2 regions of the Bordetella genomosp. 10 genome follow, and region 1 is predicted to be linked to the other one. Evidence: riboswitches for the same ligand, from Rfam matches in the RefSeq annotation. Region 1 holds a riboswitch; the other holds the start of a gene.
What was found. A riboswitch is a leader RNA that binds a small molecule or an ion and turns the genes downstream of it on or off. The one in region 1 is predicted to bind fluoride.
Positions count from the first base shown of each region.

Region 2: linked by a shared signal. The riboswitch ahead of CAL29_RS22565 (hypothetical protein) and the one ahead of eno (phosphopyruvate hydratase) in region 1 are both predicted to bind fluoride.

Region 1 covers NZ_NEVM01000005.1:1,116,234-1,123,664, reverse strand. Annotated here, with positions in the region: gene CAL29_RS21215 (acetyl-CoA carboxylase carboxyltransferase subunit alpha) at 1-102, shown strand, start outside; gene tilS (tRNA lysidine(34) synthetase TilS) at 237-1,232, shown strand; gene CAL29_RS21205 (aspartate kinase) at 1,342-2,607, shown strand; tRNA gene CAL29_RS21200 (tRNA-Ser) at 2,707-2,799, shown strand; gene eno (phosphopyruvate hydratase) at 2,967-4,250, opposite strand; fluoride riboswitch at 4,338-4,411, opposite strand; gene CAL29_RS21190 (Chromate resistance protein ChrB) at 4,637-5,188, shown strand; gene CAL29_RS21185 (MFS transporter) at 5,218-6,561, shown strand; gene CAL29_RS21180 (HIT family protein) at 6,575-6,994, opposite strand; gene ppa (inorganic diphosphatase) at 7,111-7,431, opposite strand, start outside.
Region 2 covers NZ_NEVM01000005.1:1,440,064-1,447,494, reverse strand. Annotated here, with positions in the region: gene CAL29_RS22580 (2,3-bisphosphoglycerate-dependent phosphoglycerate mutase) at 1-197, opposite strand, end outside; gene CAL29_RS22575 (prenyltransferase/squalene oxidase repeat-containing protein) at 231-1,091, opposite strand; fluoride riboswitch at 1,256-1,319, shown strand; gene ilvD (dihydroxy-acid dehydratase) at 1,375-3,069, shown strand; gene CAL29_RS22565 (hypothetical protein) at 3,103-3,567, opposite strand; fluoride riboswitch at 3,618-3,679, opposite strand; gene CAL29_RS22560 (RNA-guided endonuclease InsQ/TnpB family protein) at 3,720-4,982, opposite strand; gene tnpA (IS200/IS605 family transposase) at 5,005-5,421, shown strand; gene CAL29_RS22550 (MFS transporter) at 5,565-7,121, opposite strand; gene CAL29_RS22545 (MarR family winged helix-turn-helix transcriptional regulator) at 7,321-7,431, shown strand, end outside.

The DNA of each region.
Region 1 (7,431 bases):
GACACCTTGCGTCAATTGTCCACGCTGTCGCCCGAGGCGCTGGTCGAACAGCGCCTGCAGCGCGTGGCCTCCTACGGCCGCGTGCAGGAAGCGCGCGCCTGAACTGGCGCGCCTGGCCGGGAGTCTCGTCCATGACCGGCGACGACAAGCCCGCGGCGCCGACTGCGGCTTCGGCCGTGGCGCCATCCGGCCCTGACGCCCTGGACTCCCCGGCCGACTCCGTGCTGGCCCCGCCGCTGCGACGGGCGCTGTCTGCCTTGCGCGCCGCCGGCCACCCGCGCGCCGGCCTGGCCGTCAGCGGCGGCGCCGATTCGGCCATGCTGGCGGTGCATGCGGCGGCGGTGGCCAAGCCGCTCGGGCTGTCGCTTTTCATCTATCACGTCCATCACGGCCTGTTCGCCGAGGCGGACGCCTGGGCGGACCGCGTGCGCGCGCTCGGCGCGGCCCTGGGCCTGCCGGTGCGCGTGCTGTCCGTCCAGGTGGCGGCCGACAGCGGCGCCGGCATCGAGGGCGCGGCGCGCGAAGCTCGCTATCGCGCGCTGGCCGAAGCGGCGCGCGCCGACGGCGTCGCCCATATCCTGCTGGCCCATCATCAGGACGACCAGGCCGAAACGGTGCTGCTGCGGCTGCTGCGCGGCGCCGGCCCGGAGGGGCTGGCCGCCATGGCGGCCGCCAGCGAGCGGGACGGCATCACCTATCTGCGTCCCTGGCTGGGCGTGCCGCGCGCGCGCATCCGCGAGGCCGCGGCGGCGTATGCCGCCGCCAGCGGCTGGACCGCCGTGCAGGACCCCTCCAATGCCGATGCGCGCTACACCCGCGCCGCGGTGCGCACCCTGCTGGCGCCCGTGCTCGAACGGCGCTGGCCGGGATGGCAGGCCATCGTCGCCCGGCATGCCCGGCAGGCGGCCGAGAGCGCCGAGATCCTGGCCGAAGTGGCCGCGGCCGACCTGGCCGGCCTGGATCCGTCGCCCGGCGCCCGGGACTTTTCGCTGGCCGCCTGGCGGGCGCTGTCGCCGGCGCGCCAGGCGCACGTCGTGCGGTATTGGCTGCGCCTGCATGGCGCGCGCATGCCCAGCGATGCGCGGCTGGCGGAGCTGCTGCGCCAATTGCGCCAATTGCATGCCCTGGGCCACGACAGGCAGTTGTTGTGGGCGCATGCCGCGCATCGCGTGCGCTGCGTGCGGGGCAGGGTGGCGATCGAGGATTTGACGCCTGGACCCGGCGTTTTCTAGACAATTTGCAGCACTTTTTCGCCAACACGTTAGAATACTAGGCTTTGCCTGCCTGCTATTTCCAGTGTCAACAGGCCCTGGTTCCGGCATTTTCCAGCCAGAGTACGAGATGTCCCTGATCGTTCACAAATATGGCGGTACCTCGATGGGCTCGGTCGAGCGCATCAAGAATGTGGCGCGCCGCGTCGCGAAGTGGCACGCCGCCGGCCACAAAGTTGTCGTGGTGCCTTCGGCCATGGCCGGCGAGACCAATCGCCTGCTGGGCCTGGCGCGCGAGATTGCGCCGCAGCCCGACGGCCGCGAACTGGACATGATCGCCGCGACCGGCGAGCAGGCGTCCAGCGGCCTGCTGGCCATCGCCCTCCAGGCCGAAGGCGTGCAGGCGCGCAGCTATGCCGGCTGGCAGGTGCCCGTGCGCACCGACAGCGCCTATACCAAGGCCCGCATTTCCTCCATCGACGACGCGCGCATCCGCGCCGACCTGGATGCCGGCCGCGTGGTCATCGTGACGGGCTTCCAGGGCGTGGACGACGACGGCCACATCACCACCCTGGGCCGCGGCGGTTCGGATACCTCGGCGGTGGCCGTGGCGGCCGCCATCAAGGCCGACGAGTGCCTGATCTACACCGACGTGGACGGCGTCTACACCACCGATCCGCGCGTGGTGCCCGAAGCGCGCCGCATGCCGGTCGTGTCCTTCGAGGAAATGCTGGAAATGGCCTCGCTGGGCTCCAAGGTCCTGCAGATCCGCTCGGTCGAATTCGCCGGCAAGTATCGCGTGCCGACCCGCGTGCTGTCCTCGCTGACCGACCCCCTGATTCCGCTCGACGAGGAAATGCGCTCGGGCACGCTGATTACTTTTGAGGAAGACGAAAAAATGGAAGCCGCCGTTGTCTCCGGCATCGCCTTCAGCCGCGACGAAGCCAAGATCACCCTGTTGGGCGTGCCGGATACCCCGGGCGTCGCCTTCTCCATCCTGGGCCCGGTCGCCGCCGCCAACATCGACGTCGACATGATCGTGCAGAACCAGTCCGTCGCCGGCACCACCGACTTCTCGTTCACGGTCAACCGCAACGAATTCGCGCGCGCGGTGGAAACGCTCAAGCGCGACGTGGTCCCCGCGGTGAAGGCCAAGGAAGTGGTCACCGACGAGAAGGTCGCCAAGGTTTCCATCGTCGGCATCGGCATGCGCTCGCACGTGGGCGTCGCCAGCCTGATGTTCCAGACCCTCTCGCAGGAAAACATCAATATCCAGATGATCAGCACCAGCGAGATCAAGACCTCGGTGATCATCGAGGACAAGTACATGGAACTGGCCGTGCGCGCCTTGCACAAGGCGTTCGGCCTGGACCAGGCGCCCGCCGCCAAGGTGTGATTCGCCGGGTTGCCGGCCTGGCCCGGGCTTCCGGCCCGACGCCCGCCATGCAAATGACGCACCAGGCCGAAAATCCGTGCTAGAATCGCAAACTCTTTTGGAGACGTGCCCGAGAGGCTGAAGGGGCTCCCCTGCTAAGGGAGTATGTGGCTAAAAACTGCATCCAGGGTTCGAATCCCTGCGTCTCCGCCAAGATGCTGTGAAAAATCAACCACCTTCGGGTGGTTGATTTTTTTTTGCCCTCGGGCCGTGCACTCCCGGGTAGAAAAGCGCCCGCGCAGGCAGCAAACGGCGGCAAGGGCAGCAAGCAACATCAGCGGCGTGCAATGAGAGTCTTGGGATTCTCACCGCATCCCGGTTCACCGCACGAAGGCGGTGTGGCCGGCGTAGACGGCCTTCTCGCCCAGGGCTTCCTCGATGCGCATGAGCTGGTTGTATTTCTCGACGCGCTCGCCCCGGCAGGGCGCGCCGGTTTTCAAGTGGCCGGTGCCCAGCGCGACGGTGAGGTCGGCGATGAAGCTGTCGACGGTCTCGCCGCTGCGATGCGAGACCATGGCGCCCCATCCCGCCCGATAGGCGGTGTCGACCGCCGCGCGGGTCTCGGTCAGCGTGCCGACCTGGTTGGGCTTGATCAGCACCGCATTGGCCACGCCCTGGCGGATGCCCCGTTCGATGCGCTCGACATTGGTCACGAACAGGTCGTCGCCAACCAGCTCGATCCTGTCGCCGAGCGCTTCGTTCAGCCGCTCCCATCCCGTCCAGTCGTCCTCGGCCATGCCGTCTTCCAATACCGCGATCGGATAGCGGTCGACCCAGGAAGCGTACAGGGCCACCAGTTGTTCGGCGGTGACGTCGCGGCCTTCGCTGCGCAGCCGGTACAGCCCGTCCTGGTAGAAGCCGCTGGACGCCGGATCCAGGGCAATCACCACGTCGCGGCCCGCTTCGTAGCCGGCGCCCTGGATGGCGGCCAGAATCAGTTCCACGGCTTCGCTGTTGTGCTTCAAGGCCGGCGCGAATCCCCCCTCGTCGCCGACCGCGGTGGAGTAGCCGCGCTCGCCCAGGATGGCGCGCAGGCGATGGTAGATTTCCGCGCCCCAGCGCACGGCTTCGGAAAAAGTCGGCGCGCCCACGGGCGCGATCATGAACTCCTGGAAGTCCGTGCCCTGCCAGTTAGCATGCACGCCGCCGTTGAGGATGTTGAACATCGGCACCGGCATGCGATGCGCGCGCGGGCCGCCGAGGTATTGGAACAGCGCCTGTCCCGAGGCTTGCGCCGCCGCCCTCGCCACCGCCAGGCTGACGCCGAGCACGGCGTTCGCCCCCAGCCTTCCCTTGTTCGGCGTGCCGTCGCAGGCGATCAGCTTGCCGTCGACGGTGGGCTGGTCCAGCGCGTCGCAGCCGTGCAGGGCGATGGCGATCTCGCCGTTCACGTGCGCGACGGCGTTGCGCACGCCCTTGCCGCCGAAACGATGCAGGTCGCCATCGCGCAGTTCGACCGCTTCGTGGATGCCGGTGGACGCGCCCGACGGCACGGCCGCCCGTCCGGTGGCGCCGCCGGCGAGGACGACGTCGACCTCCACGGTGGGATTGCCGCGGGAGTCGAGGATTTCACGAGCATGCAGGGTCTGGATTTCAGTCGCCATGGAAAGCTCCATCGTTGTGGAAAAGTTCGGGACTGACCAGGGGCGGGAGGCGTATGGGGCGAGCGCCTGCAGCACCGACCATGGCCGGGTGTCGCAGGCGTCATCAGCGGCCGGGGCCGCGGTTGGCGTGAAGCGGGAGGAACGCCATCTCCCTGGGGAATTATACGGAGCCGGTGAGGCGAAAACCATTGTGTCACGGGCGCATCACGGGCGCGTCACGAGTGTATTACTGCCGCATTCCGGGCGCCCGGGACAAAGCCGCCGCCGGGACGCGGCACGTCCGCGTTGTCCGGTTTGAATAATAAGCAAGAAACAAGAGAATATTTTGAATGTAGCGGTCGTTTCATTTAGATTGTTCCCATCGATCGAAATCATGGACGCCCACGGTGACCGACTTGAACGCACAGAACTGGCTGTTGTTGACCTACAAGGTGCCCGCCGAACCGGCGCGCAAGCGCCTCGCCTTGTGGCGCAAGCTCAAGGGCATGGGCGCCGTCTACCTGCAAAACGGGGTTTGCCTGCTGCCCAAGAGCGACGACCACGTGCGCCGGCTCAAGATCGTCGAGAACGAGATCGACGAGATGGCGGGAAGCGCGGTCCTGCTGGAGACGGTGGCCCTGGACAAGGCCCAGGAGGAAAAGGTGGTGTCCCGCTTCAAGGCCGATCGCGACGAGCAATACGCCGAGTTCATCGCCAGGTGCGACGACTTCGAGGCCGAGATCGCCAAGGAAACGCAGGCGCGGCATTTCACCTACGCGGAGCTGGAGGAGAACGACGTGGACCTGAAGAAACTCCAGGCCTGGCTGGAGAAGATCCAGAAGCTCGACTTCTACGTGGCCACGCGCGCAGCCGAATCCCGGCAGCGGCTGGCGCAATGCGAGGCCTTGCTCGATGCCTATGCGCAGCGCGTGTTCGATGCCCACGAAGAAAATCGTTGAACCCGGCGCGATAAGCCTCCGAGACCGCGATGCTGCCTCCCACCTTGGCGTCACGCCTGCGTCTGCGCCCCAGGCCCTTGAATCCAGAGCTGCGCGAGATGATGGACCATCCGCCCGATTCGGCGCCGGCCGGTGCGCAATCCTCCGCGGGCTGGTTCAACCGGACCGTCGCCGGCGCCGGCGTCACCAGCGCGCTGGGCGACTTCTGCTATGAGACCGCCACGGTCATCCTGCCGGGCTTGCTCGCCGTCCTCGGCATTCCCGCGGCGGCATTGGGTTTCATCGAGGGGATCGCGGATGCGGTGGCGGCATGCGCCAGGATGGCCTCCGGCTACGTCGCGGAGAAATTCGGGCATCGCAAGCAACTGGTGCTGCTCGGCTATGGCCTCACGCCCGTCGGGCAGATGCTGATCGCGTTGGCGGCGGGATGGCCGCTGCTGTTGCTGGGCCGCATCGTCTCGTGGTTCGGCAAGGGACTGCGCGGCCCCTTGCGCGACGCCATCGTGATCCAGGCCGTCGCGCCCGGGACGCGGGGCCGCGCCTTCGGGTTTCATCGCGCGGCCGACACGGTGGGCGCGGTCCTCGGACCCTTGCTCGGTGTGGCGTTGCTCGGGTGGGCGCAGCGGCTGCACTGGGATGGCGTAGCGGGGCCTTTCCGGTTCGTGCTCTGGTTGTCCGTCATTCCGGGCGCGCTCGCGGTGCTGGCTTTCCTGGCGCTGGTCCGGGACCCCGAGCGGTCGCCGAATCCCGCCTTGACCTTCTTCGGGACCTTGCGCGGCCTGCCGGTCCGCTTCAAGCGCTATCTGGGCGCCGTGGGCATTTTCGGCGCCGGCGACTTCTCGCACAGCCTGCTGATCCTGGCGGCCACCGCCTTGCTGGCGCCGTCGCGCGGCGTCATCGAGGCGGCGCAGGCGGCGGGCCTGCTGTACGCGGGGCGCAACGTCGTGCAGGCCATCGTGTCCTATCCGGTCGGATGCCTGGCCGATCGCCATGGCCACGCGGCGACGCTGGCCGCCGGCTATGCGCTCGGCGCGTTGACGGCCTTGTTGACCGCCGCCGCGTTCTGGCTGCATGTCGATCGCCTGCCGCTGCTTGCCGTCATCTTCTTCGCCGCGGGACTCTACGCCGCGATCCAGGAGGCCCTCGAAGCGACCGTGACCGCGGAAATGGTCCCGCCGGACACGCTTGCGTCGTGCTATGGCGCGCTGGGGACGGTCAACGGCGCGGCGCGGTTCGTCTCCAGCGCCGTCGTGGGCCTCGCGTGGTCGGCCGTGTCGCCGGTCCTGGGCTTCGGCCTGGCCGCGGCGGCGATGGCGATCGGGACGCTCGCGCTGGCGCGGGCCGGACGCGACGGCCGGGCCGAGGCCGAGTAGGGGGAAGGCGGCGCTACGCCAGGCAGGCGCGGATGCGGGCCGCGATCTCGCGCAGTTCCTCGTCGTCGGCGCGCACGGTGGCGTGGGGGTGGTAGGTGGTCTCCGCGGTGCAGGGGATGACGTGGAAATGGCAGTGCGGCACCGTCTGGCCGGCCTCCGCGCCGTTCAGTTGGGAGATGTAGACGCCGGGCTTGCCGAGCGCCTTTTTCACCGCGATCCCGATCAGCCGCGTGGTGCGGATGCATGCCTGGGCGCCGCGTTCCGACAGGTCGAACAGCGTCTCGGCCGGTTCCTTGGGAACGACCAGGACGTGTCCTTCCGCCTCCGGCATGATGTCCATGAAGGCGAGCGTTTCCTCGTCCTCGTAGACGGGAATGCACGGCGACGTGCCGCGCAGGATGCGGGCGAAGATGTTGTCGGGATCGTATGCCATGCCATTCTTCTCCATGACCATTCTTCTGCATGTGCCTGCCGGACGCGCGCCGTTCGGTCGTTCGCTCCGAACGTCCCGGTTTTCAAGCGCCCCGGTTGCCGCGGATAAGCCGGGGGCTATTCATGGCGCCCATAGGCCGCCACGCCATCGAGCAATTCCTTCTGCGCCTCTTCCTTGCCGCCCCAGCCCTCGAAGCGCACCCACTTGCCCGGCTCTAGCGCCTTGTACTGGCAGAAGAAGTGCTCGATGCGCGCCACCAGCGCCTTCGGCAGTCCCTTCAGGTCGGTGATGTCCGAGGTCGCTGCGCAGACCCGGTCGATCGGCACGGCGATGACCTTGGCGTCCTCGCCCGCCTCGTCGGTCATCTTCATCAGGCCGATAGGCCGGCATTGCACCAGCGCGCCGGCCATGATCGGATAGGGCGTCACCACCAGTAC
Region 2 (7,431 bases), 320 kb from region 1:
TCCAGGGAATGGACGCAGCGCGTCAATGCCGACGTATACGCGACGTCCACGCCGAGACCCCGCTGGCGCAAGGCCGCGCCGGCCATGCGCATCTGTTCGATGCCGCGAGGCGTCAAGGGGACGTCGGCCCACCCGGTGAACCGCTGCTCCTGGTTCCATTGCGATTCGCCGTGCCGCACCAGCGTCAGCCAGACCATGTTTTCTCTTTTCAAAAATGTGAGGCGTGGAGATCAGGGGGTGGACGCCGTGCCCAGGTAACCGCTCCGTCCCAGCGTGCAAAGCGCCAGGTAGGTCAGGTCCAGGCCGGGCTTGGCGTCGGGGCGCAGCGCAAAGCCGCCGCTGCCCGCCTGGCAGTTGACGATGAATCGCGCCGCGTCGTCGGCATATCGAGGAACGATGCCGAGATAGACGCAGCAGTTCAGGCCCGCGCACGTCGTTTCCAGGCTGGGCGAGAGCGATGCCGCCGTCAGCCGGAAGCCGAAGGCGCGCAGCTCGACGCGGCGGACGAAGCCGGCGCAGGCCTGGTCCGGTGAAGCGCGGCAGGCGTGCAGCAGCGCCAGCGCTTCCGCCGTATCGTGCAGGTTCGGCGGCCGGCCATAGCCGCCATTCCCGGCCTGCCATTGCCGCAGGAAATCAACGGCGGCTTCGTCGGCCTGCGTATCGTCCAGGCCGAAATGGCGCTTGAGCCAAAGGGTCTGCCTGAGCTGGCGCAGCGGCGCCTGGAGCGACGGGACCGGTCCTTGCGGCAGCGATAGCGGCAATGCCGCCACGGCGTCGCGCACTTGCGCGGGCGACGGGTCCGCGCGGCGCAGCGCCTGGAACGCGCGCACGCGCTGGTAGAGCGAAATCGCTTGCGGGGCAATGCCGGTGCGGGCGAGAAAGGCCGCGTGCCGGTCGCGTTGCGGCAGCGCTTCGCCGGTCAGCAGGCGCCATGCGCTGACGCCGCGCCAGGTATCGGCAAGATTCGGCTCTTCGACGTAATAGCCGCGATAGGCGCAAAACCCCCCTTCCGGCGACTGGCGCGACAGCAGATAGTCGCGCGCCCGCAGGCGCATGGGCGGCAAGCGTTCGGCGAGGGGTGAGGAATCCATGCACGCTCGATGACGAAGATGCGGCGCCGCCGGCAAGGCGCCGGCGGCGCTTCCTGCTGATGCGTATCGCGTGAAAATGGTAGCACCATGAAGTCCGGTCCGGCCGCCGCCACGGCATCCCGCCTATTGACCCGCCTATTGACCCGCACAGGCGTATTATTTATTGTTCGCGTGGGGATGGGGTTCCCCCTTACAAGCGCCATTTTGGCTGATGACTCCTACGAATCGCCATAAGCGGGCGTGGGTAGGGGTTCGTCCCGGCACCCGCGCAATGGGGTGGACCATGACACAGAAAAAAGCCAATGCGCGCAGCGCGAACATCACCGAGGGCAAGTCGCGCGCCCCGAACCGGTCGATGTATTACGCGATGGGGTACAAGTACACCGATTTCGCCAAACCCATGATCGGCGTGGCCAATGGCCACAGCACCATTACCCCCTGTAATTCGGGCCTCCAGCCCTTGGCCGACGCGGCCATCGAAGGCATCGAGGCGGCCGGCGGAAATGCCCAGGTATTCGGCACGCCCACGGTGGCCGACGGCATGGCCATGGGGACCGAGGGCATGAAGTACAGCCTCGTCAGCCGGGAAGTCATCGCGGATTGCATCGAGACCTGCGTGCAGGCGCAATGGATGGACGGCGTGGTGGTGGTCGGCGGCTGCGACAAGAACATGCCGGGCGGCATGATGGGCATCCTGCGGGCCAACGTCCCGGCCATCTACGTATACGGCGGCACCATCCTGCCCGGCCATTGGAAAGGCAAGGAGCTGAACATCGTCAGCGTCTTCGAGGCCGTGGGACAGAACGCCGCGGGCATGCTCAGCGACGACGACCTGGCCGCCATCGAACGCAAGGCCATTCCGGGAACGGGTTCCTGCGGCGGCATGTATACCGCCAACACCATGTCCAGCGCCATCGAGGCCATGGGCATGTCGCTGCCGTATTCGTCGACCATGGCCAATCCGCATGACGAGAAACGCGAGTCGGCGCGCGAGTCGGCCAGGGTGTTGTTGCAGGCCGTGCGCGACGGCCTGAAGCCGCGCGACATCGTCACCCGGAAGTCGCTGGAGAATGCCGTGGCCGTGGTCATGGCGACGGGGGGATCGACCAATGCCGTGCTGCACCTGCTGGCCATCGCCCATGCCGCCGAGGTGGCGTTCGGCATCGACGATTTCGAGCGCATCCGGCAACGCACGCCGGTGCTCTGCGACATGAAGCCGAGCGGCGCCTACCTCGCCGTCGACCTGCATCGCGCCGGCGGCATCCCGCAGGTGATGAAGCTGTTGCTCAACGCCGGCCTGCTGCACGGAGATTGCATGACGATCACGGGCAAGACGGTCGAGGAAGTCTTGAAGGACGTCCCCGATCGCCCGGCCGCGGACCAGGCCGTCATTCACGCCGTCGACGATCCCGTCTATGCGGAAGGGCATCTGGCGATCCTGAAGGGCAATCTCAGCCTGGAAGGCTCGGTCGCCAAGATATCCGGCTTGAAGAATCCCGCGATGACGGGGCCGGCCCGGGTGTTCGACGACGAGCAGTCCGCCTTGCAGGCCATACTCGAAGGCAGGATCCGGCCCGGAGACGTGATGGTGCTGCGCTACCTGGGTCCGAAGGGCGGTCCCGGCATGCCCGAGATGCTGGCGCCCACCAGCGCGCTGATCGGCGCCGGCCTGGGCGAGAGCGTGGGGCTGGTCACGGACGGCAGGTTTTCCGGCGGCACCTGGGGCATGGTGGTGGGGCACGTGGCGCCCGAGGCGGCCGTGGGCGGCAATATCGCTTTGGTCGAGGAAGGCGATTCGATCACGATCGATGCCAACGCCTTGCTATTGGAATTGAACGTGCCGCAGGCCGAGCTCGACGCGCGCCGGCGCAAGTGGACGCCGCCCGCGCCGCGATACGCGCGGGGCGTCCAGGCGAAATTCGCCTTCAACGTGTCGAGCGCGAGTACGGGCGCGGTCCTGGACAAGTTCGAGGGGTGAACGTGGCGGGGGCGGCATCGCCCCCGCCGCGCTTCACTTCCCCCGCGAAGGCCGTTTGCCGCCGGCATCTTCCGGCGCGCGCGGCATCAGCGATGAGAACTGGTTCAGGTAGGCGATCCACGGGGCGGTGATGGGCGTCATGTCGGCGGCGCCCATGCCCAGTACGCCCTGGTACCACTCGGTGAGCGCGGCCATCAGCTCGCCTTTCATCTCCGATCCCGACGCGATGTCCTGCAACAGATCCTGGAGCAGGCGCTGGCGTCCTTCCCAGTGGCGCTGGACGATCCGCGCCTGCGTGGCGACGAGCGTCGACGTATCGGCGACCGAGAGCAATTCCATCAGCTCCATCTCCGTGTCCGCGATCGCGGCGCGCAGGTGTTTTCGCTGCTGCTCGGTCCATTGCCGTCCCGACCGGTCCATCAGGTCGGTAAGCTTCTGGAATAGCTCTACGTTGTTCTTGTAGAGGTGGATCAGGGCATTGTTTCTTGCTTCATCCATGACGGTGGCTCCAGGCTGCGAAGAAGTCGATAGGGATGACCTTGGGTATGAGCACGGTAGGAGTCATCAGCCAGAGCGGCAATTGAAGGGGAACTCCATCCCCTGGGTGGAACGATAAGTAACGCCGATACGTTCTTGACATCCTCCCCCGCCTAAAGTCGGGAGATTCCTACGGTGCTCAACCCGGCATCGAGCCGGGATGAGTCGCTTCGGTGGGTTCCTGTTGCTGGCGGCATAACCGCACCGCTCACTTCACAGGCGCAACGGGCGTGCCCCGCCCTGAGAACATTGATCGCGCCGACCAAATCGGCATTTTCCTCGAAGCCACATTCGACGCACGCGAACCGCTCTTGCGTCTGCCGGTTCTCCGCCGATACATGGCCGCAGCACGGACAGGTGCGGCTCGTGTTCTGCGGCGGCACGGCGATGAGATGCCCGCCGTTGCACGCCAGCTTGTAATCCAGTTGGCGGCGGAACTCGAACCAGCCCTGATCGAGGATGGACTTGTTCAGGCCGGACTTGGCCCGCACGTTTCTTCCCGGCGCATCTGCCGTGCCTGCCGCTGACCTGGACATATTCCGCACCTGCAAGTCCTCGACGCACACTATCGCGTGGTTTTGGCTGATCGTGGTCGTGGTCTTGTGCAGGAAGTCGCGGCGAGCGTTACCGATGCGGGTATGGATGCGCTGGACACGGGCTCTCGCCTTGTTCCAGTTGTTGCTGAACCTGGTCTTGCGGCTCATTGCCTGCTGCGCCTTGCGCAAAGCAGTCTCATGCCGCTTGAAACTGTTGAGTGGCGCGTAGAACGTGCCGTCCGAGAGCGTGGCGAACCGGGCGATACCCATGTCGATGCCAACCGCGCCACCGTTGGGTACGGGCTGCTCGAACTCGCGTTCGGTCTGAATGCTGACGAACCACTTGCCGCAAGACAGGCTCACGGTGACATTCTTCACCGCACCCAGCACATCCCGGCTGTTGCGATAGCGCAGCCAGCCCAGCTTGGGCAGGAAGACGCGGGAATTGCCCTGATCGAGCTTGATCTGCTTCGGATCGGGGTAGCGGAGGCTGTCGGACTGACCCTTCTTCTTGAAGCGCGGGAAGTCGGCCCGCTTGGCGAAGAAGTTGGTGTAGGCCCGCTCCAAATCCTTGAGCGTCTGTTGCTGTGTGTGTACCGGCCCATCGGCCAGCCAAGGGGCGGTGCGCCCCGAGGGCAGCAGCGCACCGTTGCGCCATGCTGTGAGTTCCTTGCACAACCCGGCGTAGCCAAGTTTCTTCTTGCCCGCCTCGTAACGCGCCTTCTGCAATGACAACGCCTCGTTGAACACGACCCGGCACGAGCCAGCGAAGCGGCGCATTTGCCGCTCCTGCCGACCGTCTGGGCGTAGCGCAAACTTGCAGGCTTGAAGTCGTTGCATGGCTGAATCATACTCTTGGCCTATGCTCAATGACAACGATATTCGACACGGACGGCACTGCGTTTTTCTGATGCACGTCCATTTGGTCTTCGTGACTAAATACCGCCGCGAGGTGTTCACCAAGAACATCTTGGACGACCTGCACAGCATCTTCACCAGCGTCTGTGCCGACTTCGAGGCGGAACTGGTGGCGTTCGACGGTGAGGACGATCACGTTCACCTGTTGGTGAACTATCCGCCGAAAGTGGCCGTGTCGGCGCTGGTGAACAGCCTGAAAGGTGTTTCCAGCCGCATGATCCGCAAGAAGAACTACCCGAGCATCCGCAAGAAGCTATGGGGCGGTGCGCTGTGGTCGCCGTCCTACTTCGCCGGAAGCTGCGGTGGTGCGCCTATCGAGATCATCCGGCAGTACATCGAGCAGCAGCAGACGCCACGCTGACCGCAGCAAAGGACGCCTACGGCGTCCGCGCTATTCTTCCCCGGCCTGAACGCCGAGGCTTGCCGCGCACCGGGTCAAGCCCGCAGCCCGCAGCCCGCGATGGCGCGCCATCGCCGTCGCTCATCGGGAGACGCTGCTTGCGGTCAGCGTATCTGGCGTTGCAGCATGGCGAGCAGTCCGGCGATGATCGCCAGGACGATCATGACGTCGAAGCCGTCGAGCAGGCTCAGGAAAGTCGCCTGGTGGGCGATGACGCCGTTCAACCATTCGAGGACGAGATGCCCCGCGGTGGCGGGATCGTAGCCGCGCCCCTCGAAGGTGCGGACCATGGTTTGCGCCGTGGTGTTGAAGACGGGGTTCGAGGGGTTGGCGAATTCGGTCAGGGTCGTCTGGTGGACGGCGATCCGGTGCTGTTCGAGAATGATCACGACCGCCGTGGACAAGGAGTACGACAACTGCTTGACGATGTTCTTGAAGCGGTAGCCGTGATTGAATTCGTCGTTGGAAAAAATCTGGAACGCGACGCTGGCGGTCGGCAGGGCGATGAACATCAGCAGGAAGCCGCGGACGATCAGCGGCGGCAGCAGCCACCCGGTGCTGGCGTCGGGCGGCAGCAGGCTCATCCATAGACAGACCGCGGCGGCCATCACGAAGCCGGGGACGATCAGCAGTTTCTTGCTGGGGACCAGCTTCGCGTAGCGGAAATAGAGAAGCGCCATGACCACCGACCCGAACGACGTCAGGCCCATCAGGCGGCCGGCGTTCTCCACGGGGTAGCCATAGCCGCCCTGGATCATGCGCGCGACCAGGTAGCCGATGGCGTTGGTCAGCATGTAATAGCACGAGTACAGCAGCATCCCCATGCGGTAGGGGCCTTCGCGCAGCGCGTGCAGGCGCAGCAGGGGGCGCGGATGGCGCCATTGCTGCCGGGCCACCCAGACGAGCGCCGCGACGCCGGCCACCGTCAGCAGCGTAAACATCGGCGAGCTGCTGAAAATCTCGAAGCGGACCTGCTGCGCGACGATCTGCAATCCGCCCAGGGCGCAGGCAAAGACCAGGTACGGCCACAGGTGCGTCGCGCTGCGGAGTTCCGGGCGCAGCTTTCCGACGTGCGGGACGATGAGAAAGGCGAATGCGGCCAGTATGGCGCCCACGATGGTGGGGAAGATGAAGAGGGCGCGCCAGTCGAAATAGGCGACCAGGTACCCGCCTATCAAGGGCGCCGACGCGCTTGCCACCAGGATGTTGAGCAGGAAGATGCGGGTCGCCACGGGGCGCTGCTGCGGCGTGAAGCACATTTGCAGCATGATGCGGCAGGTGCCCAGCATCGGGCCGATGAAATACCCCTGGAAACCGCGCGCGAGGGCGAGTTCGAGCGACGATTCGCTCAACGAGGCCGCCAGCGAGCCCAAGGCGAACATCAGCAGGCAGATGCTGAGATAGCGGCGATAGCCCAGGCGCTCGGCCAGCCATTGCTGCTGCACGATGCCCAGCACCGATGCCGTGGCGTATGCCGTGGACGACCACACGAGTTCGTCGGGAGAGGCATTGATGCCGCCCGCGATATAGCTGGTGAAAGTGCCGAACAGGGTGTTGTCGAAGTAGTCGATTCCCACGGCGAGCGCGATGGCCCATGGGAAGAAATCCTTGCGCAGATGCCGGAGCGTCAGGGCGCGGGCGCGGGCGGCGGAGAATTTCATTGCGGCGATGTCTTTGAGCGTGAGGATCCGGGCTAGTGGCCTATCCACCCCCGATCCGGGAAAAGGGCGCCATGGATTTCATGACAAGTGAACAGTTTACTTGTGAACTGTTGCCTTGTAAATGTATAATCGATCCAACGCCTTGCCCTGGGTGGCTTATTCCTCCGTTTTTCCGCATCTTTCCGGCGAACAACATACCATGCACGCAAACAAAGACCAGTTGATGAGATCGTTGACCGCCGCCGTCCAGCCGGCGCGGCGCGCCTGGGTGGGCGCGGCCACGACGGTGCTGTCCCACTATGGCTTCTCC